3 regions of the Methylobacterium sp. A54F genome follow, and region 1 is predicted to be linked to each of the others. Evidence: predicted binding sites of a transcription regulator. Region 1 holds the regulator's gene; each other region holds the start of a gene.
What was found. The regulator LexA, encoded in region 1, represses DNA repair genes until DNA is damaged. The targets are predictions, from matches to a motif close to TGTTCNNNNTGTGTTCNG.
Positions count from the first base shown of each region.

Region 2: a site for LexA is predicted at 2,438-2,455, ahead of ruvC (crossover junction endodeoxyribonuclease RuvC). Genes of this name have one in related genera too.
Region 3: a site for LexA is predicted at 4,213-4,230, ahead of ACLBXP_RS18150 (nucleoid-associated protein). Genes of this name have one in related genera too.

Region 1 is NZ_JBKFBF010000009.1:105,790-112,854, forward strand. It holds gene gltX (glutamate--tRNA ligase) at 1-592, opposite strand, end outside; gene ACLBXP_RS16085 (ComEC/Rec2 family competence protein) at 766-3,009, shown strand; gene lexA (transcriptional repressor LexA) at 3,003-3,725, opposite strand; gene ACLBXP_RS16095 (hypothetical protein) at 4,033-4,341, shown strand; gene ACLBXP_RS16100 (anion permease) at 4,355-5,362, opposite strand; gene ACLBXP_RS16105 (DUF47 domain-containing protein) at 5,366-6,022, opposite strand; gene ACLBXP_RS16110 (SURF1 family protein) at 6,118-6,876, opposite strand; gene cyoD (cytochrome o ubiquinol oxidase subunit IV) at 6,914-7,065, opposite strand, start outside.
Region 2 is NZ_JBKFBF010000001.1:459,988-467,052, reverse strand. It holds gene ACLBXP_RS02300 (class I SAM-dependent DNA methyltransferase) at 1-2,330, opposite strand, end outside; gene ruvC (crossover junction endodeoxyribonuclease RuvC) at 2,507-3,073, shown strand; gene ACLBXP_RS02290 (hypothetical protein) at 3,128-3,256, opposite strand; gene ACLBXP_RS02285 (hypothetical protein) at 3,665-3,883, shown strand; gene ACLBXP_RS02280 (YceI family protein) at 3,917-4,537, opposite strand; gene ruvA (Holliday junction branch migration protein RuvA) at 4,663-5,280, shown strand; gene ACLBXP_RS02270 ((2Fe-2S)-binding protein) at 5,507-5,761, shown strand; gene bfr (bacterioferritin) at 5,817-6,314, shown strand; gene ruvB (Holliday junction branch migration DNA helicase RuvB) at 6,499-7,065, shown strand, end outside.
Region 3 is NZ_JBKFBF010000011.1:56,564-63,628, forward strand. It holds gene ACLBXP_RS18140 (TonB-dependent receptor) at 1-581, shown strand, start outside; gene ACLBXP_RS18145 (hypothetical protein) at 1,638-3,023, opposite strand; gene ACLBXP_RS18150 (nucleoid-associated protein) at 3,016-4,026, opposite strand; partial or broken gene ACLBXP_RS18155 (IS3 family transposase) at 4,849-5,427, opposite strand; gene ACLBXP_RS18160 (reverse transcriptase domain-containing protein) at 5,854-7,065, shown strand, end outside.

The DNA.
Region 1 (7,065 bases):
TCACGCCCATGTCGTGGTCGTCCACCACCACGGCGAGCATGTAGGTCGGATTGCCGTCCGAGCGCAGCAGCACGAGGTCGTCGAGGTCCCGGTTCGCCCAGGTCACGCGGCCCTGCACCGCGTCCTCGATCACGGTCTCGCCCTCGGTCGGCGCCCGCAGGCGGATCACCGGCTTCACGCCCGCCGGCGCCTCCGCCGGGTCGCGGTCGCGCCAGCGCCCGTCGTAGCGCAGCGGGCGTCCCTCCGCCCGCGCCTGCTCGCGCATGGCGGTCAGCTCCTCGGGCGTCGCGTAGCAGCGGTAGGCGTTGCCGCTGGCGATCAGGCTCTCGGCCACCGCGCGGTGCCGGTCGGCCCGTGCGAACTGGTAGACCACGTCCCCGTCCCAATCGAGGCCGAGCCAGCGCAGGCCGTCGAGGATCGCGTCGATCGCCCCTTGCGTGGAGCGTTCGCGGTCCGTGTCCTCGATGCGCAGCAGCATGCGGCCGCCGTGCCGGCGGGCGAACAGCCAGTTGAACAGGGCCGTGCGCGCGCCTCCGATGTGGAGGTAGCCGGTGGGCGAGGGCGCAAAGCGCGTGACGACGTCTGGCGGCATCGGGGAGACTGAATGTTGGCGTGGAGCGGGGCCGCGGGTCGGATCGACCCGTCCGGTCGCGGGCGTGTAGCATGAGCCCGAGCACTTGAGGAAACGCCGTTCGGGCCGGAACGTGCCGGCGATTCGCGGCGCGTCCGGGCGAGGGTTTCCGGCGGCACCATCGGGCGGCACGCATGGGCGGAGGGGGGAGCGGGGCCGGGAGCATCGCGGCGGCGCGGTCGGGCGTCGCGTGGCGCCGCCTCGCCCCGTTGCCCGCCATCCGGGCGTTCTTCGGCGCCGGCCTCGCCGTGGAGGCGGAGCAGCGGCGGCTCTTCCCGTGGCTCGCCGTCGCCTTCGGCCTCGGCATCCTCGTGCGCTTCACCGCGGCGGACGGCAGTCCGGCGCTCGCCGCGCCGCTCATCGCCGGCGGTGCCTGCCTGGCGCCGATGCCCTGGCTCGGCGGGCGCCCCGTCGCGCGGGCGCTGGCGCTCGCCGCGGTCGCCGCCTTCCTGGGCTTCGCGGCGGCCGAGTGGCGGATCCTCCGGGTCGAGGCGCCGGTCCTCGCCCGCACCACCATCGGCCCGCTCACCGGCTTCATCGAGGCCCTCGACGAGCGCGACGAGGGGGCCCGGGTGGTCGTGCGGGTGTCGGGCTTCGGCGGCCTCGCCGCGGGGCAGCGGCCGGCGCGGGTGCGCGTCTCCTACAAGCGGGCGGAGGCGCTGCGGCCGGGCGATTTCATCGCCGCCACCGCGCGCCTCCTGCCGCCGCCCGAGGCCGCGCGGCCGGGCGGCTACGATTTCGCCCGCGACGCCTACTTCCGCGGCATCGGCGCGGTGGGCTCGCTCGTGGGGCGGATCGAGGTCCGCGCGCCGCCCGAGCCCCCCGACCTCGGCCTGCGGATCGCCGCGGCGGTCGATGCGGCGCGCAACGCCCTGACGCGGCGGATCACCGACGCCAACGGGGGGCAGGCCGGCGCGGTCGCGGCGGCCCTCGTCACGGGCAAGCGCGGCCTGATCAGCCCGGAGACCAGCGCGGTGCTGCGGGCGGCCGGGATTTACCACGTCATCTCGATCTCGGGGCTCCACATGGTGCTCGCCGCCGGCGTGGTGTTCTGGCTGATCCGGGCGATCCTCGCCCTCGTCCCGTTCCTCGCCCTCACCTGGCCGATCAAGAAGATCGCCGCGGGCTTCGCGATGACGGGCGTGACCGCCTACTGCGTGTTCTCGGGCTGGGACGTGGCGGCCGAGCGGGCGCTCCTCATGACCCTGATCATGCTCGGCGCGATCCTGGTGGACCGGCCCGCCCTCAGCATGCGCAACCTCGCCCTCGCGGCGCTGGTGGCGCTCGCCCGCGAGCCGGAGGCGCTGCTCGGCCCGAGCTTCCAGATGTCGTTCGGCGCGGTCGCCGGGCTCATCGCCTGCGCGCCGCTCCTCGGCGCCGGGTTCCTGCGGCGGGAGGGGGCCGGGCGCCTGGGGCGCCTGATCGCGCTCGCCGGGACCGCCGTCATCGGAACGCTCGCCACGACCCTCGTCGCGCAATGCGCCACCGCGCCGTTCGCGACCTATCACTTCCAGACCGTGCAGCCGTTCGGGATCCTCGGGAACGCCCTGACCCTGCCCCTGGTCTCCCTCGCGGTGATGCCCGCCGCGGTGCTCGGCATCCTGGCCTACCCCTTCGCCCTGGACCAGCCGGTCTGGTGGCTGATGGGCCTCGCGGTGCGGGGCATGCTCACGACCTCCGAGTGGATCGCCGGGTTCGGCCACGCCACCGTCGTGGTGCCGGCCTTCGGCACGGGCGCCCTCGCGCTCCTCGGCCTCGCCCTGCTCCTCGCGACGCTGCCGGCCTCGCGCCTGCGCTGGCTGAGCCTCGCCCCGGCGGCCCTCGGCCTCGCACTCGCGGCGGTCCCGGAGCGGCACGACCTCTACGTCGATCGCGAGGGCGGGGGCCTCGCGCTGCGCGACGGCGCAGGCCGGCTGATGCTGGTCGGGCGGGCGCCGTCCTTCGTGGTCGAACAATGGCTGCGCGCCGACGGGGACGGGCGGCAGGCCTCGGAGCTTGCCGCGGGCGGGCGCTGCGATCGCCTCGGGTGCACCGCGACGATGGCGGGGGGCGGCGCGGTCGCCCTGGTGCGAGATGGCCGTGCCTTCGCGGAGGATTGCGCCCGGGCCGCGATCCTCGTCAGCGCCCGAGCGGCACCGGCGGCCTGCGCGGCACCGCTCGTGATCGACCGGGCTTACCTCGCCCGGCACGGCGCCGTGGCGATCCGCTTCACGGGCGAGGGCCCGCGCGTCACGAACGCCCGCGATCCGGTCCGCACGCCGCCCTGGCGACGGCCAAGTCCCGCGGCGCGGCCCGAACCCGCCCAGGGACCGCCCGCCACCGTGCGGCCGCCGGGCGAGGACGAGCCCGACCCGCCCTCAGCCGAATCGCTTCAGTAGCGCCGGACGAGGCTGACGAGGCGACCCTGGATCCGAACGCGGTCCGGCCCGAACACCCGCGTCTCGTAGGCGGGGTTCGCCGCCTCCAGCGCGATCGAGGAACCGCGGCGACGCAGGCGCTTCAGGGTCGCCTCCTCGTCGTCGATGAGCGCCACGATGATGTCGCCGGTGTTGGCGGTCTCCTGCTTGCGGATGACCACGAGGTCCCCGTCCAGGATGCCGGCCTCGACCATCGAATCGCCGCGAACCTCGAGCGCATAATGCTCACCGCCCGCCACGAAGTCCGGCGACAGGGTGATGGCATGGCTCTGGTTCTGGATCGCGGAGATCGGCGTACCGGCCGCGATGCGTCCCATCACGGGGATCGTCACGGCCCGGCCCGCCTCATCGACGATCTGCGTCGTGGTCGGCCGCGGCGGCGCAGCCTTCGCCCGTCCGCCCTCGACGACGCTCGGGGTGAAGCGCCGCACCTCGCTCGCCGCGCCGGCGGCGCTGCCGAGCGTCTCGGGCATGCGAATCACCTCGATCGCGCGGGCCCGATTCGGCAGGCGACGCAGGAAGCCGCGCTCCTCCAGGGCGGTGATCAGGCGGTGAATGCCCGACTTCGACTTGAGGTCCAGCGCATCCTTCATCTCATCGAAGGAGGGAGGCACGCCGCTCTCGCGCATGCGCTGCTGGATGAAGCGGAGGAGATCCAACTGCTTACGCGTCAGCATCGGTTCGACCTGTCTCAAGGTGGGCGCCCACGCGGCGCGCGGTCGCAGAAACAAACAGCGAACAGGCTAAACGTTCCGCAAGTGTTCCGCAAGAGCGGCTCGAACCGGTCGGCACGAGTTCTGCTGTCTGGCCGCGGACGCCGGCCGGATGCCCGCGTCGGTCCCGCGCTGGCACAGGTCTCGTTCCGTCGCTGCGCGGGTCCGCCGCACCTCGGTAGACGTCTGCATTGTGCACCGGATGATTGTGCATCATTGGACTGAAAGCTAGAGCGTTCGGCCAAAATTCGAAGAGTGGGGGCGTGGTACCATGATGGGTGGCGAGCGGAGCGAGCGCGACGACCGCATGAACCTGTCCGGGTTCGAGGCGGCGCCGGAGGCGACGTCCGGGCGCACGATGGTGAGGCGGATCGCGGCGGCGCTCGGCACGAGCGAGGACGCCTTGCTGACGGGGGACCCCCTCGCGGGCGCCGGCGACCGTGAGGAGAGCGCGACCGATCTCGGCCTCGTGGCGCAGACCGCGGAACTCCTCGAGGCCTTCGGGCGCGTGACGGATCCGGCCGATCGCAGCCGCTGCCTCGCCTTCGTCCGGGAGGTCGCCGGCAAGGCTCGGCCCTGAGAGGATCGCACCCTCAGCCGAAGAGACCGGTGACGAGGTAGGTTCCGGCCGCGATGAGGGCGGCCGCCGGCAGGGTCAGCACCCAGGCCGTCACGATATCCCCGGCGACGCCCCAGCGCACCGCGGAGGCGCGCCGCGCCGCACCCACGCCGATGATCGCGCCCGTGATGGTGTGGGTCGTGGAGACGGGCACGCCGAGCCAGGTCGCGAGGAACAGGGTCAGCGCGCCCCCGGTCTCGGCGCAGAAGCCCTGCATCGGGTTGAGCCGGGTGATGCGCGAGCCCATCGTGTGCACGATGCGCCAGCCCCCGAACAGAGTGCCGAGCGCCATCGCCGACTGGCAGGAGAGCACGACCCAGAGGGGGACGTGGAAGCTCTCACCGAGGTGCCCCTGCGCGTAGAGCAGCACCGCGATGATCCCCATGGTCTTCTGGGCGTCGTTGCCGCCGTGGCCCAGCGAGTAGAGGGAGGCCGAGGCGAATTGCAGGATGCGGAAGCGCCTGTCCACGGCGAACGGCGTCGCGCGCACGCAGGCCCAGGACACGATCAGCACGAGGAGCAGCGCCAGCACGAAGCCGAGGAGGGGAGAGAGCACGATCGCCGCGACGGTCTTGAGGAGGCCGCCCCACACCACCGCGGAGAAGCCGGCCTTCGCCACGCCCCCGCCCACGAGGCCTCCGATCAGCGCGTGCGACGAGCTCGACGGGATGCCGAGGATCCAGGTCGCGACGTTCCAGACGATGGCGCCCGCGAGCGCGGCGAAGATCACCCGCGGGTCGACGATCCCCGCATCGACGATGCCGGTCCCGAGGGTCTGCGCGACGTGCAGCCCGAAGAACAGGAACGCGATGAAGTTGAAGAAGGCCGCCCAGAGCACCGCGTATTGCGGCCGCAGCACCCGGGTCGAGACGATGGTCGCGATCGAGTTCGCCGCGTCGTGCAGGCCGTTCAGGAAGTCGAACAGCAGCGCGAAGCCGACGAGGCCGGCGAGCAGGGGAAAGGCGAGGGCGCCCGCGTCCATCGCTCAGATGTTCTCGATGACGATGCCGCTGATCTCGTTGGCGACGTCCTCGAAGCGGTCGACCACGTCCTCGAGGTGCCCGTAGATCTCGCTGCCGATGATGTAGGCCATGGCGTTGCTGTCCGGGCCGGCCTTGCCGTGCGTGGCGAAGAGGTCCCGCAGGCCGCGCTCGTGCAATTCGTCCGAGCGCCCCTCGACCTTGGTGATCGCCTCGGTGAGCGTGCTGATGCGGCCGGCCTCCTGGCCGATCGCGCCGAGGAGGGGAATCGCCTGCGCGGTGAGGCGGGCGGCCTCCACCACCGTGCCGCCAAGCTCCTGCATCAGCGGCTCGAAGCTGCGCACCTCGTAGAGCGCGATGGTCTTCACCGTCTTGTGCATCTGGTCGATGGCGTCGTCCATCGACTGGATCAGGTCCTTGATGTCCCCGCGGTCGAAGGGCGTGATGAAGCTGCGGCGGACCGCGAGGAGCACCTCGGCCGTGATGGCGTCGGCCGCCTGCTCCTGCTCCACGATCACCCGGCAATGCTCGGGAACCGTCGGGCCGCCGCGCAGGACGCCCTCCAGGGCCTCGGCGCCGGCCACCAGGGTGCGGGCATGCCGCTCGAACAGGTCGAAGAAGCGATCCTCACGGGGCATCAGCGCCCTGAACCAGCCGAGCATCGTCGTCCCCCGTGCGTCGCGTGCAACAACCCGGTGCGCGGCCGAGCGTTGCGCCGAGCGTTGCGGTTTTCAAGCCGGCTACGCTTCGCGCGGGCTCAAGGGTTGCTGCGCCGGCCGCGCAGGTCCCTCGGCAGCAGGTCCCGCAGCAGGTAGAGGGCCCCCGCCCCCGACATCGCCGCCAGCGCGAACCAGGTGAGGGCGTAGACGAGGTGGTCGTTGCGGAAGGCCACGATCGTGAGGCCGCCCACCGGGAGGGCCCCCGCGGGCGTGGCGTCGGCGTCGACGAAGTAGGGGGCCGCCTCGGGCAGCCCGCGCGCGGCCGCGATCGCCGCGACGTCGCGGGAATACCAGCGCCCGGCCCCCGGGTCGTTCGCGCGCAGGAAGGCGCCGCCGGGCTCGGTGAGGCGCAGGAGGCCGGTGACGGAGACCTCGCCCGCGGGCGGCTCGCGGGCGGCCGGGTCGCGCCGCTCCGCGGGCACGAAGCCGCGGTTGATCAGGAGGGTGAAGCCGCGCGTGTCGCGCAGCGGGGTGAGCACCCAGAAGCCGGCGCCGAGTTCGGTCACGGCCTGCACGAGGGTGTCCGCGTCCCGCAGGTAGGTGCCGGCGGCCGCGACGTGCCGGTAGGGGTCCTGCGCAGCCTTGATCCGCGTCCACTCCGCGGGCGGCGGGGCTGGCGCCGCCGGCGCGTGGATCCGCGCCTCGACGCGGGCGATGAGGTCGAGCTTCCAGGCCCGCCGCTCCACCTGCCAGATCCCGAGCGCCAGGAAGGCGCAGGCTGCCAGGAGGCAGGCGCCCGCGAGTGCGAGGGCGGCGGCGCGGCGCGGCGGCCGGACGTCGGATGGAGGCTGCGACACGGGACCGGAGCGGCGCGGGCGTCGGCCGGCGCCGACTTCAGGGCATGTGGTGCTTCATGTCCGCGGGCGACATCGGCATCATGTTCGCGTTGAGGTGGTACATCACCCAGAGCGAGCCGATCAGCGTGATCACCACCAGGGTCAGCGTGAAGATGAGGGCCAGGAAGGTCCAGCCGCCCTCGGACTTCG
Region 2 (7,065 bases), on a different contig from region 1:
GGCGCGGCGAGGCCGAGCAGATCGATCGCGTAGGCGTCGCGCGAGCGGGCGGTGAGATCGCGCCCGTTGCGATAGGGACGGAGGTGGCGCTCGAGTCCGGGGCGGCGGCCGAGACCCAGGTGCTCGGCCTCGGCCCGCGAGACGATGAAGCCCGCGCCGTGCAGCTTCACGCCGGGCGAGCACAACCCGGAATTTGCCCCGAGCGCCACGGTCCGCGTCGCGTCGAGGCCGATCGTCAGGTCGGCATTGATGCGGCCCGTCCGGACCGCGAAGCCGATCGCCGGGTCATCCGTGTCGAGCCCCGCCTCGGCCACCACCTCCGAGAGGGTTCCGTCCGCGGTTCCGGCCGCCGCGGCCGTCATGGCGATGCGCACGGCGGCCGCGTCCCGGGTGGCCTTTGTCCAGGGATGGTCCGGCACCGCGAACACGATCGAGACGGGCGGACGCCCGGCGAGGTGGCGCTCGACCACGCGCCGCTGAAAGACCTGCGCGATCGAGTTCGTGGTGACGAAGCCGAAGCGGCGCAGGCTCGCGCTCGGCCGGGCCAGCAGCTCCGCGGCGCGGTCCCACCAGTACATCACGAGGTCGGCGCTCTCCTTCATGTGGGGGTGGGCCGCCCGCAGGGCCTGCGCGTAGGGGGTGCCGAGGCGGGCACGGATGTCCTTGCCGCCGACGAAGGGCGGGTTGCCGACGATGAAGGCGGCCTCGGGCCAGGGGGCCTGGCGCGGGTTCGGGTAGGCGTCGGGCTCGGGGACCTCGTCCCAGGCCAGGAGCGCGTCGAAGCCCGCTCGGGCGCCGCCGTTGATGTTGCGGAAGGCCCGCAGGATCGGCTCGGCCGGATGGCCCGAGCGCGTCCGGTAGTGCTGCTGCAGGTAGCCGATCCAGACCACCAGCTCGGCGATCGCCGCGGCGCGAGGGTTGCGCTCCAGCCCGAGGAACTGGTGCGGGTCGACCGTCTCGCGATCGAGCCCCATGTTCTCGGGCTCGCCGAGCTCGGCCAGCGCCTCCAGGACCTCGCCTTCGAGGCGCTTCATCAGCTCCAGGGCGACGTACAGGAAGTTGCCGGTCCCGCAGGCGGGATCCAGCACGCGGCTCGCGCAGAGCCGGCGATGGAAGGCGCGCAGATGGCCCACCGCGCGGGCCTCGTCGCCGTCCTCCTTGGCGGCCTCGGCGCGGGTCAGGGCCGCCTGCCAGTCGCCGCGCAGGGGCTCCATCACGGTCACCTCGACGAGGCGCTGCACGTAGGCGCGCGGGGTGTAGTGGGCACCGAGGCGCCGCCGCTCGGTGCGGTCCAGCGCCTGTTCGAGGAGCGTCCCGAAGATCGCCGGGTCGACCTCCCGCCAGTCCTGGCCCGCGGCCGCGAGCAGCTCGCCGATCTCCTCGCGGCCCAGGCGGAAGACCCCCGCGCCCCGGAACAGGTTGCCGTTGAAGTGCCGCAGGTGGGTGCGCAGCACCAGTGAATAGCGGGCGTCGCGGTCCGGGTCGTCCATCCTGGCCCAGAGGTCGGCGAGCTGGCGGGCGAAGTCCTCGGGGTTCTCGAGACCCCGCGTCAGGATCTCCGTGAAGGCCCCGCGGGGCAGCAGATCGACGTCCTCGGCGAACATCGTGAAGATGCAGCGCATCAGGAAGTGCGCCACGGCCTCGGGCGGGTGGCGCGCCTCCAGCACCCGGCTCACGGCGGCGAGGCGGCGGGCGATGCCCTGGGTGACGCGGGCCGATTCCCGGGCCGGGTCGAGGCTGCGCGGATCCGTCCAGACCCGGGCGAGCCGCTGCCGGATCCCCGGCCGGCGCAGATCCTCCAGGAAGATGCGGAACGTCTGCCGATCCGGGAACTGCGTGTAGGCGCGGCCGGTGCCGGTGAAGTCCGCGTACACCTCGAGGCAGTGGCCGACATCGCAGATGATCAGGAAGGGCGGCGCCGGATGGTCGGGGTCCAGCAGGAAGACGTAGCCCTCCGCCTGCTTGCGGGCGTTCTGCATCATCGCGTCCCAGCCGCGCGCCGCGCCCGGACGGCCGAGGGGGGCGACGCCGGGCAGCTCCAGCTCCGTCTGCCCGGCGTGGCGGCGACCGGGCAGGTGAGACTGCTTGGCCTCCAGGATGAAGCAGGCGCGCCGGTATAGGTCGATCCGCTTCGGCGCGCGCCCGCCGTCGGCCGGCCTCGGGCGCACGGCGCGCTCGAAGACGTAGTCGTTGCGGGCGCGCTCCCCGGCCGGCTCCGGGCGGGGTACGTCAAGGACGTCGCAGAGCTCGGTGAGGAACATCTGGTAGTTGGCGCGCTCGGCCCCGGCGATGCGGTCCGTCCAGCGGGCGATGAAGGCTTCGACGGTCATGAACCCCTCCGAGGAAGCTCGGGGGACTCGCCAATTTCCAATCTCAGGTAAACATAATTTCTTCTAGGTTTACGTACAGCCTCGGCAATCTGTTTGGCGAAAGGCTTCGTTCACGATACGTACCGTAGACCCGACGCATGGCGATTCGATCCAGCGCACCCGTGAAGGTACCGGCGATGAGCGCCCCCGTCCGAATTCTCGGCATCGACCCGGGCCTGCGCCGCTCGGGCTGGGGTGCCGTCGACGCCGAAGGCACCAAGCTCGCCTACGTTGCGTGCGGCGTCGTCACCTCGGATGCGGCGCTGCCGCTGGCCCTGCGCCTGCGCGAGCTGCACGAGGGCCTGACGCGGGTGGTGGAGGCGATGCGGCCCGATGAGGTCTCGGTCGAGGAGACCTTCGTCAACAAGGACGGGCAGGCGACGCTGAAGCTCGGCCACGCCCGCGCCATCGCGCTGCTGGTGCCGGCGCTCGCCGGCGTGCCGGTGTTCGAGTACGCCCCGAACCTGATCAAGAAGACGGTCGCGGGCTCGGGTCACGCCGAGAAGGCGCAAATCCAGGCGATGGTGAAATTCCTGCTGCCGAAGGCCGAGTTCCGGGTCGCGGATGCGGCCGACGCCCTCGCGATCGCCATCACCCATGTGAACCACCGGGGTGCCCACGCGCTCAGGAGCGCGAACCTGCAGGCCGGGGCGGGCGGCCTCGGCGCGGCGCGCATCGCCGCCGCGCTCGCCCGCCAGGGCTGAGGCCGCGCGGGCGGGACCGGTCCCGGCCGGCGGAAGGCCGCCGGCCGCAGCGGTTCAGGCGGCGGCGGGACGGTTCCGCCGCAGGCCGCGCAGGGTCCGGAACGGCAGCAGCAGGAGCTTGCACACGGCGCGGGCCATGAGGACCGCGATCACCGCGAAGACGGCCAGAAGGGTGTTGAGCACGAAGAGCCTCGCTTCATCGAAGCGCCGCGCAAGGCCCTTGAGCCCGCCCGGCCGCATCGCGTTCCCGAAACGTCACGGCCACGAGGCCGGGGCCCCGGTGCGCGTACATCCGGCGTCACCCTGACCCGGCATCGTGGCCGTTTCCTGACGGGCCGCCGGGCGGCCGTCATGGGGTGAGCCTCGGTGAAGTTGGTTAACGGCGGATGAAGGCCGGTGAGCCTGCGGGGGGCCCTGTCGTTCAGCGCGCGCTCAGGCGGCGTGCCGCATAGAGGCGGCCATCGAACTGTCAAGGTTCACCCGAGACACGACGGATGGGCGTGCTCCCGCTGCGCCGATCCTCCGATACCCGATTCTTCAGCCGTCGCGCCGGACCGAGTGGCGCCGGCGAACCCGAGGAGCGCAGCCGCGATGTCCGACGAGCCGATGCCCCTGTGGCAGATCCTGGTCTCCGCGCAGGACCAGCTCCATTGGGGCTCGGAGCCGGAGGCGCTGGAAGATACCGCCCGCGTGCTCATCGGCGTCCAGCCGGGCAGCGCCGTCGCAGAGCGGTTGCTCGGCCGGGCGCGCTACCTGCGCGCGCGGCAGGTGCAGCGCGCCGGCACGCTCGAATGCGCCCTGCGGGGCTGAGGGCGGCCCAGCCTCCGCCGGCCGCGGAAAACCTCACTCGACGGCCTTGAACTCGCCCTCGAGCCGCAGGGAGACCTCGTCGCCGAGGATGGGCAGGAAGGCGCTGATGCCGAAATCCGAGCGCTTCAGCACGGTCCGCCCGTCGAAGCCCACGGTGTAGCGCTTGTCCACCGGGCTGATGCCCGCCTGGTTGAAGGTCGCGTCGAAGGCCACGGGCTTGGTAACGCCGCGCAGGGTCAGGTCGCCGTTGACGCGGGCCGTGGTCGGGCTCGTCGGCTCAACCGAGGTCGCCGTGAAGGTCGCCGTCGGGTACTTCGCGGCGTCGAAGAAGTCCGGCGTCTTGAGGTGCTGGTCGAGCTTCGGGTTGAGCCCGCTCACGCTGTCGATCCCGACCGTCACGCTGAGCCGGCTCTTGCCCGGCTCCTTGGGGTCGAGGGTCGCCTCGCCGGACACGTCGGTGATCTGCCCGTAATAGGTCGAGAAGCCGAGGTGGCTGAGGGACCATGTGATCTTGCCGTGGGCCGGATCCAGCCGGTAGGCGCCTGCCCGCACCTGCGTCGGGTCGCTGGTGATCGCGCCCGGGGTGTCCGCCGCGCGGGCGCCGCCCGCCAGCAGGCACAGGGCGAGCGAGAGACGGAGCGCGGCGTGATGCATCGTTTTCTGAACCCCCCGAGAGCAAGCGCCTCGTGATGTCACGTTTTGTCACCGCGGCTCAAGGCTCGATGGCGCGGGCCGGCACGAACCGATAGGCATCGCCGGACGAGTGAAACGGTGGCGCGATGATCGGCAAGCTGAAGGGGGTGGTCGATTCCTACGGCGAGGATTTCGTGATCCTCGACGTGAACGGCGTCGGCTACGTGGTGCATTGCTCGGCCCGCACCCTGCAGCGCCTGCCGCAGCCCGGCGAGGCCGCCGACCTGTCGATCGAGACCTATGTCCGCGAGGACATGATCCGCCTCTACGGCTTCCGCTCGGACGCCGAGCGCGAGTGGTTCCGGCTGCTCCAGACCGTGCAGGGCGTGGGCAGCCGCGTGGCGCTCGGGGTGCTCTCGGTGCTGGAGCCGGCCGCCCTCGCCACCGCGATCGCCACCGGCGACAAGGGCGCCATCGCCCGCGCCCCGGGCGTCGGGCCGCGCCTCGCCGCCCGCCTCGTAGCCGAGCTGAAGGAGAAGGCCCCGGCCTTCGCTCCGATCGACCCGGCGCTGATCGCCCTCACCGGCGCCGTGGAGGACCGGACGGCGCCGCAGCCCGTGGCCGACGCGATCTCGGCGCTGGTCAACCTCGGCTACGCGCAGATCCAGGCCTCCGCGGCGGTGGCGGCCGCCCTCAAGGCCGCCGGCGAGGGCGCGGAGACCAAGACGCTGATCCGCCTCGGCCTGAAGGAACTCGCGCGCTGAGGCGACCCCGCTCCCCCCGCGGCGGTATCGTGGGCCGGAGCGAGCTGACGCCCGCGCGGCTGCCCCCGCAAGAGCTGCGTTGCGCACGGCGCCTGTCACGTGTAAGTTCTTGATAGAACAAGAGTTTTCAACGGTTCTAAACTGGCAGGGAAGTCGTTGATGTCGCTCGCGAAAGGATCGCGCGCGATTGACCAAGCCCCTTCCGGAGAGAGATCCTGACCGGCCGATGATCGTCTGTTCCTGCAACGTCCTGTCGGATGGCGCGGTCCGCGCCTGCCTGAATCCGGGCCCGGCCTGCCCCCGCACGCCCGCCCAGGTCTACGCCTGCCTCGGCTGCAGTCCGAAGTGCGGGCGCTGCGCCCGGACCATCCGCTCGATCATGCAGACGGCGCTGCAGGACGCGGACCATGCCTGCGGCGCGGGTTGCGCGAGCGCCTGTACTCTGGTCAAGCTCCAAACAACGGAGGAGGTGGCCGCCTGAAGCATCACGTGCGGCACCCTCCCGGTTACCGGTACCGGCCAGGGAGTGCAGGCGGATGAAGGGCGACACCAAGGTCATCGAGTATCTCAACCGCGGCCTGCGCAGCGAGCTGACGGCGGTGAGCCAGTACTGGCTGCATTTCCGGATGCTCAACGATTGGGGCTACGTCGATCTCGCCAAGTTCTGGCGCAAGGAATCGATCGAGGAGATGAACCACGCCGACCGGTTCGTCGATCGCATCCTGTTCCTCGAAGGCTTCCCCAACCTGCAGGAGCTCGACCCGCTGCGGATCGGCCAGAACGTCCAGGAAATCATCGAGTGCGACCTCGCCGCCGAGAACGAGGCCCGGGCCCTCTACCTCGAAGCCGCCAAGTACTGCGACTCGATCAACGATCGCGTCTCGAAGATCCTGTTCGAGGACCTTGCCACGGACGAGGAAGGTCACATCGACTTCCTCGAGACGCAGCTCGAGCTGATCGGCCAGATCGGTCTGCCGCTCTACGCGCAGCGCCACATCGGCGGCCTGGAGAAGATCGAGCCCGAGGTGGAGTGATTCGCGCGCGGCGCGTCGGGAATCGGTCCCGGCGCATCGCGGGCGGCACGCGGTCCGGGCGGCATCGGCCGCCGCCCACCCTGCCGCAGGCCGAGATGCCGCGGTGGTGCCGGGCGCGCGGATTGGTTAACACCTCGGGGGCGCACACGCCGAGCCTGCGAGCCGAACCCCCGAGCCAGATCTCTTGAGCAAGCCCCAGCCGAAGTCGCTCCTGAACCCCGAGAGCCGCCCGGACGACGTCGATCAGTCGATCCGGCCGCTGAGCCTGTCCGAGTTCATCGGCCAGCGGGCGGCGCGGGCGAACATGCAGATCTTCATCGAGGCGGCGAAGAAGACGGGCCAGGCCCTCGACCACGTGCTGTTCGTCGGGCCGCCAGGCCTCGGCAAGACCACGCTCGCCCAGATCGTGGCGCGGGAACTCGGCGTGAACTTCCGCTCGACCTCGGGTCCCGTGATCGCCAAGGCCGGCGACCTCGCCGCGCAGCTCACCAACCTCGAGGAGCGCGACGTCCTCTTCATCGACGAGATCCATCGCCTCAACCCGGCGGTGGAGGAGATCCTCTACCCGGCCATGGAGGATTACCAGCTCGACCTGATCATCGGCGAGGGGCCGGCCGCCCGCTCGGTGAAGATCGAGCTGCCGAAGTTCACCCTGGTCGGCGCGACGACCCGGGCGGGGCTCCTGACGACGCCGCTGCGCGACCGCTTCGGCATCCCGATCCGCCTCGAATTCTACGACGTGGACGAGCTG
Region 3 (7,065 bases), on a different contig from region 1:
TCCGCAACCGCAGCATCGCCGGACTGGAAACCTCACTGGCCTTGTTCCGGCTGGATTTTGCCTCCGAGAACCTGTTCCAGGGCGACACCGGCACCACCGAGCCGAGCCGCCCAACCCGCCGCTTCGGCATCGAGTGGAGCAACCACTACGCGGTGACGCCATGGCTGGCGCTGGAAGGCGACCTGACTGTCACCAATGCCCGCTTCTCTGATCGCGACCCGGTGGGCCAACGCGTGCCGGAGGCCCCCACTACCATTGCATCGGCCGGCATAACCTTTGGCGAAGGCCTAGGCTGGTTTGGCAGTCTGCGGTTCCGTTACTTCGGTCCGCGCCCGTTGATCGAAGACAACTCCGTGCGTTCCAAGCCCACCGCACTCCTCAATGGGCGGATCGGCTACAACTTCGACAACGGGATAAGCCTCTCGCTCGACGTACTGAACCTAACAAACGCCAAGGCCGATCAGATCACCTACTACTACGTGTCCCGCCTGCCGGGTGAGGGCGCTGATGGGGTGGCCGACCGCCATTTCCATCCTGTCGAACCGACCGCCGTTCGCCTGACGCTGGCGGGCCGCTTCTGACGCTGTGTCTTTTGGACTGGAAGGGACATCTTGATGCGCGCACTCGCTATCGTTGTAGGACTGTTGGCCGCCTCGTGGGTAGGCTCCGCCTCCGCCCACGGATGTCATCGGGGCTGGCAGCATGGCCAATCTGACGGCTGGCACAGTCACGGATTGAAATGCGATGCCCGCAAGGGGCTCGGCGTATCCCGTCGTGGCAAGCCGCTTGGTCGTCGGGCCGCCTGAGCAAGGTCGGCGCCCAAAGTGGAAACTGTCTGCTTTCCGGTAGCGCAGACAGCTGCCTATGCGTCCGAGTTGGGTCAGGAGGAGGCCGTCCGCTTTTCCGGCACACCTGCTCCGAAGCAGCCATTCCGCTTTCGGCCAATCTCTGCCGTCCGTGCAACCCGTTGCATCAAAACCGTTGCGCGCGGTCTGCATTCTGCGTCGCCCTGTCGACATGGTAGATCCACGACCACCTGCCGTACCATCGGCTGGTATTCTTCGCCTACCAGACCGCTTGCAGCATCTTGTGGCGGGAGAGCCCCGAGCGATCCGGTCTTTTGCGGAGCCATAGGGGCGTCTAACCGGACCGGGCATGCTGAACAGTACCGGCAGTCACGCCAACCAGTAAGAATGACTCCCGCCGTTCCGTGGCATCGCGTGGCCGCCTGCATCCGAGCTGCCTCCCTGGAACGCGTTGCACGCGATGCCGTGCGCAAGCGAGCCGTCGTACAAGCGGGCAGGGGACGCTGAACTCCCGGTCAGGCCGGCTCCTCCTCAAAGTGCGATAGCAACTCGCCGCAGGAAAGGCGGATGATCGGCTTCGCGCCCATCTCGGCCATTTGCCAACCATCGCCGAAGCGGACGTCGCCTTCAGCCGGATGGCAAGTCTCAGATGCGCCATGAACGGACACCAGCTGACCGCCCAGTAGCGAACATTCAGTTTCGGCTGACCGTCGCCGTGTCGGTCCCTGGAGCGGGCCGCTCCTATGCGATCAGTTCTACCGAGCGATCAGCCGAACTGCGGGGACACGGAGTGTCCTCTCCTCCCCTGGTGCTTCTGACAGCGCAAACCACTTACGGCTGTGGGTGGACCCGCGGCGTGGGAGCCATTTTAGGCTTGGCGGGCGTTGGCGGAGCCGGATCGGGTGGCGGGCTTTGCTTAGGCGGCGACGCGTTCGTCGGTGTGTTGGCTGGCGAGACAGGCGACGGAGGCGTCGGAGCCGGTGCGACAGGCGTCACAGCCGGCGGGATCGGTGTTGGTGCCGACGCCGAGACCTCACCCGACCAACAGCTCATGTACGGAACTTTGGTCACTTGATACGCAACGAATGTGGCCACCGCTGCCCCGAAGACTGCGAGCACGCCAACAAACCCCAGAAACCTTCGCTGCCATTTTATCCGACCGGCGAGGGTAACGAAAATCGTATCGAACTGATCGCTGAGCGCCGCAAAGTCCCGCTCAAATTTGGTTTTTTGGCGCGCGATATCGTCGGATATGGACGCCAGCGTCGCCCATTGGTTTCCGATGGCGATCGCCAAGAGCGCGACGAAGATCCATGCGCCCACGACGACGGCGAAGTTGGTCCAGAACTCGACGCCGCAGGCGGATATGACTTTCAGCTGCGAGGCGACGATGACCGTCGCGACCGGGATACCGAGCAACTGCGTCTGGATATCGATAATCGTTTTGTGGATCTTGTTGAGATAATCGATGCGTGCGGCTTCGATTTCGTTGCGGATCTTTGAGTACGAGAAGCTGGACGCGAACAGCTGATAGCCGTTTCGCACTTCCTCGTTCACCGAACCGAGGTTTGCGATGAGGTGGCGAAACCGGACTGCGACCGGCTGAGACGCGCAGATCCCGATGACGGCTTCGGCGAGGATCGCGAGCTTCTGGTCTCGGTGAATCTCGTCGGCGCACGCGCTGAGAATGGCGTCGGCGTCGGAGACACTCACACGGTCCAAGTCGGCGGCCTTATACGCCAGCGGAACGCTGAACTTGCCATCCTTGACGAAGATCAATTCCCTTTTGAATTGATCGATATAGGCCGCTGCTTCGCCAACGAGCTTCGTGAACTCGAGGACCTTGCGATAGGTCGCTAAGCGCTCGGGACAGGGATCGATGTCCGGTGTGATACCGCCGTCGACGACGAAGTAGGCGCGCGGTTCTTTGACCCGCGCTTCCGGGGTATCGAGCAACCCATCGAAGTCGCGAACGAGGGTGCCGAGCGCAGTCCGGGGTGGGCCGACGCGGACTGATACGATGTGACCGACTTGAAGCACGTCGTCGTCGAGCACGACGATGTCTGCGTCAACAGCGACATCCTGGTTATCTTCGATGAGTTGGATGACCTCCAGGACTTCTGGGGTCGCAATCGACAGCCTTCCCTGATCGCCGTTCTGATCGAAGGCGATATGACGATACAGCAGGGTCAGCTGGTCGAATGTGATCCTAGCCATCTTGGCTGAACTCAGCGCGCAGCTGCGCTGTGAGATCCTCGGGCAGGCCGGTCAACGTGAGGGTATTGTCCTCAGCGTTGAACCGCACGTTTCCGCGGGTGATCGCGTCGCGATTGAACTCGATGCTCCAGGTCGGGGTCTTGCCCTTGAATTTGATCAGTGGTCCGAGGGCGCGGCGATCAGGCACGAAGCCGTCGTTGAGGCGCAGATCGGGATCGGCCAGAACGGTCATCAGCCTCTCGGGATCCTGCGGGCTCAGTTCGTTGGCCAGCGCCTCGAAGCTGAGTTCCTCCTGAGCTTTGGCCGAACGCTCGCAGATGGTTTTCGCGCGGGCGAGGAAATCGTCCTTGCTCGGGGTGTCCATGCCTTCATCGATGGCGAATGCCATCAGCGCCTGGACGAGCTCGGCCGTGTCGCGGCGGTTCTGGACCGTGGTGTCACAGCCGAGGAATTCCTTGAAGTACTCGGAGACCTCGCGCTTGCCCTTCAAGAAGCCGATGTAGCGCTCCTCGCCGTTGGCCCAGCCGGTCATGTTGATGCGGCCCGCGAACCGAAAACCGTCCATGTCGAGATGGCGGACATCCTGGACATCGAGGTCGCTCGTCATCGACGCGCCGAGTTTCTCGTTGACGATCGCGATGAGGAGGTACTGCCGTTCTTCGCGCTCAAAGTGAGCGAAGAAGACGTGGCCGCCCGTGGCAGCGCCCTTGTAGCCCGCCTGAGCTTTCAGCGTTTCCATCATCTTGTGCGTCAGCGTCGTGAAGTCACTGGGCTGGACCTTGAGGTAGGCGCTGAGGTGCTTCTCGGTCGGAAATCGATCTTCATCGACCGCGAATTTCCCGTAAGATTTCGAGGTCCGCTTGGCGTAGAGAGCGGTGAGGTCGTCGATCACGCGTTGCATCGTCTGAGTAATTTTCAGATCGCTTTTTCCGTGCTTAACGACGAAGGCCCCCTGGGTTTTGGTCAGGTCGTGGATCGCGACGCGGATAATGGTGTTTGTCACCTACCCTCCCAACGGCTAATGCAACGACCTCAGGTGTCGTTCGCTGCGGCCGAGACTGGCTTGGTGCAAGGACGCTGACAACCCAGACGATACGATCGCCGCCCCCTGTCCCGAGCTCCTTTCGGGGTGAGTTGGACCGTGCAGAGCGCTAACCCCGCATCCCACGTGATCCCGCTGTTTTACACCGTGAACGAAACAAGAACAAGTGGGGGTTGGCAGCGGCGTGCTCGCTAGGCCAAAGCGCAACGGTCTAAAAAGGACACTCAAGCAAACCCCTCGGAATGCGCCAAAAGGGCGAAAAACCGCGGTGGAGCTCAACACCCCCAGTCAACCCCTCCGAGGGTTCATAGCCCCGCGCTGGCCGCCCAAAAGCTGACATTCCCGATGCCTGGAATGGGTCACTCTGAGGCATTCACCTGAGCCGCGCAGAATGTCCGCTCGCCCGCGCCCTAAGCCTTGAACCGGACCAGCCGCCTTTCGGCCAATCTCTGCCGTTCGTGCAACCCGTTGCACCAAAACCGTTGCGCGCGGTCTGCCCTCTGCATCCCCACGCTGCGTTCGCAGATGCGCAGTGTCCAAGCCGCTCGGCTGACTTCCCTGCCTGGGGTCTAGCTGCGGATCGACATGCGATCCAGTTTAACACTTTAATTCCCAATGTTTGCGTAGTGGTTCCGCTTCATGGGCGATACATGAGCCCAGGATTGTTGCCCTAGATGATCCGCAAGATGCAGTCGATTTGACCGGTATTTTGGACCGAGCCGAGTGAGAGGCTACTGAATGTCCGCTGCCATGTGCAGCCGAAAGGCCAGATCTCGGAAGCTGACAGGCGCGGGTGTGCTTGTCGGTGAGCGTCAGGATGCGAACGCTTCGCCCATCGTGCGCCTCGGCCTGCACGAAGTCGAAGCTCCGGACGTAATTGCAGTGGAGCGGCCGTAGTCGCACGCGGGAACCGTCGTTCAGCCAGAGGTGGCTGCGCGGTCGGTGCTCCTGGGGACCTTGAGCCCCTCGCGACGCCAGATGCGCTGAACCTGATCCTTGCCTACCTGCCAGCTGTCTGCCTGCAGCAGGCGGTGACACGTCGGTAGCCGTAGCGCCCGTACTCGGACGCTACGGTGATGATGGTCTGGGCCAGCGCATCCTCGTCGGCCAACACGCAGGGCACATGGCGCTGCGTGCCGCGGCGCTGGACAATGATCCGGCAGGCGTAGCGTTCCGATAGGCCTTGCCTCTCCCGGGTGCCGTCGACCGGCTGCCTGCGTCGCTCGGGGACTACAAGTCTCCCGATGCGACGTCCGCCAGCGCCTGCTTTTCCAGGTACAGGTCAGCCACAAGCCGCCGCAACCGAGCGTTCTCACACTCCAGATCTTTCATCTTCCGCGCCTGTTCGACCCGGAGGCCGCCGTTACTGGACGGGGTCAATGAGGACGATCGTCCACTGATGGTTTCAGGCGGCGACTTCGCCTTCGGCTGACAAGCCTCGACCGGCGGTTCCAGCGTGCCCCAGGGCGCCTCGCTCGGCATCAACTCTCCTCGAGGTGGATCGACAAGGTGTGCTCTGAGCCAAATCGCTCCAACGGCAGTAAACACATTTTGTATCACATCTGAGATGCATACATTCTGTACCGCCTGATGGTCATATCGACTCCGACTCACGGCAATACCTAGAGTTAACCATACGAGTATTTGACAAAATCTGGATCTCGCTTATGGTGTCAGCACAGTCTGAAGGCTGTGCTTTGTCGGTTTGGCCGCCGAGAAAGCGGACGACTGGCAGTTTGGGTGTCCCACTCCCCGCTGCCAGTCGTCTAGCAGAGTGGGAAAAAAGATATGCCTACCAATGTGGTCCAGCCCGGCTACACGCCGGCTGATGCAGTTGCTAACGCTGAGCGCCAAGCAAAGGCAGTCATCAGACGTGCCCGAGGCGCTGAGCAAAGATTGGTCAAACGGATCACGAAGCATATCCTAGAGAAAGAATGGAACAAGGCCTACTATCTCTGCAGCGTCTATCTCGGAAGCCGCAGCAGTCGCATTTATGCGGTCGACCGAGAGAACCAAAAGCTTGATCGTAGGCGGCGAAAAGATGCGCGTGGCCATCATGGATTTGACAACCGTGTTTCTGCGGTTGCGGTGATTGCCATCGCTGACCAGCTCGATCTCTGGCAGCCTTCATTCGAGTACGTTTCCTGCGAAGAGCTCAAGAAACCCAGCGGCGGCATTCGCTATGTGTGCGCATTCGGCTTTGGACACAAAGTCCGACAGGCCATGGTCAAACGCGTTCTGGATTGCCTCACATCTCGGCTACATCCAAGGCAATATATGCTTCGTGGTGGCGTCAATGCCGCCATAGGAGACATCGGACGCGAAATTACGTCGAGAGGCTTCCGATGCGCGGCAGAACTCGACATCAAAAGCTGCTTCGGCTCGTTCGATGAGAAGAAGCTCCCCAAGCTCCTTCCGGGCATACCGGAAAGGGTCGTGGAGACGTCTATAGTCTCCACTGAAATGAAGCTCCATCATAGGACGCTTCCATATAACTCGAAGCAACCCACCAACTCGCTCTCCAAGAAGTTCCAGCAGGGCTTGCCCCAAGGCTCGGCAGCATCTCCGTATGCCGCCGAGTTGTTGATCGCATTGGTGCTGAATGAGGTATCAGACGGGCGTCTTCCGGCGTCGGTCCTGCTTGTCACCTATGCGGACAACATTCTCGTACTCGGGTCTGCCCAGGACGATGTCGCCTCAGCATGTGACGTCCTGACCGAAGCCTTTAAAGCTTCGGCTGTTGGTGCTCTGGAGCTGAAGACAGCAGGAGTTAAGTGGCTTGCCCGAGGAATCGACTACCTCGGATATCGCATCCGTTCGGACGGCGGGTCCGCGATAGTACGAGCGAGTAGCAGAAACCGGGACAGAATTGTGCGGAGGGTCTGCAGCGCAGCAAGGCGAAAAGAGCCGAAGCTATCCATCGATCGGCTCGCAAGAAGCTGGAGTGCATCCTTCAAATGCGATCCGACTGCCAGACATTGGTTAGATCAAGTTGTGTCT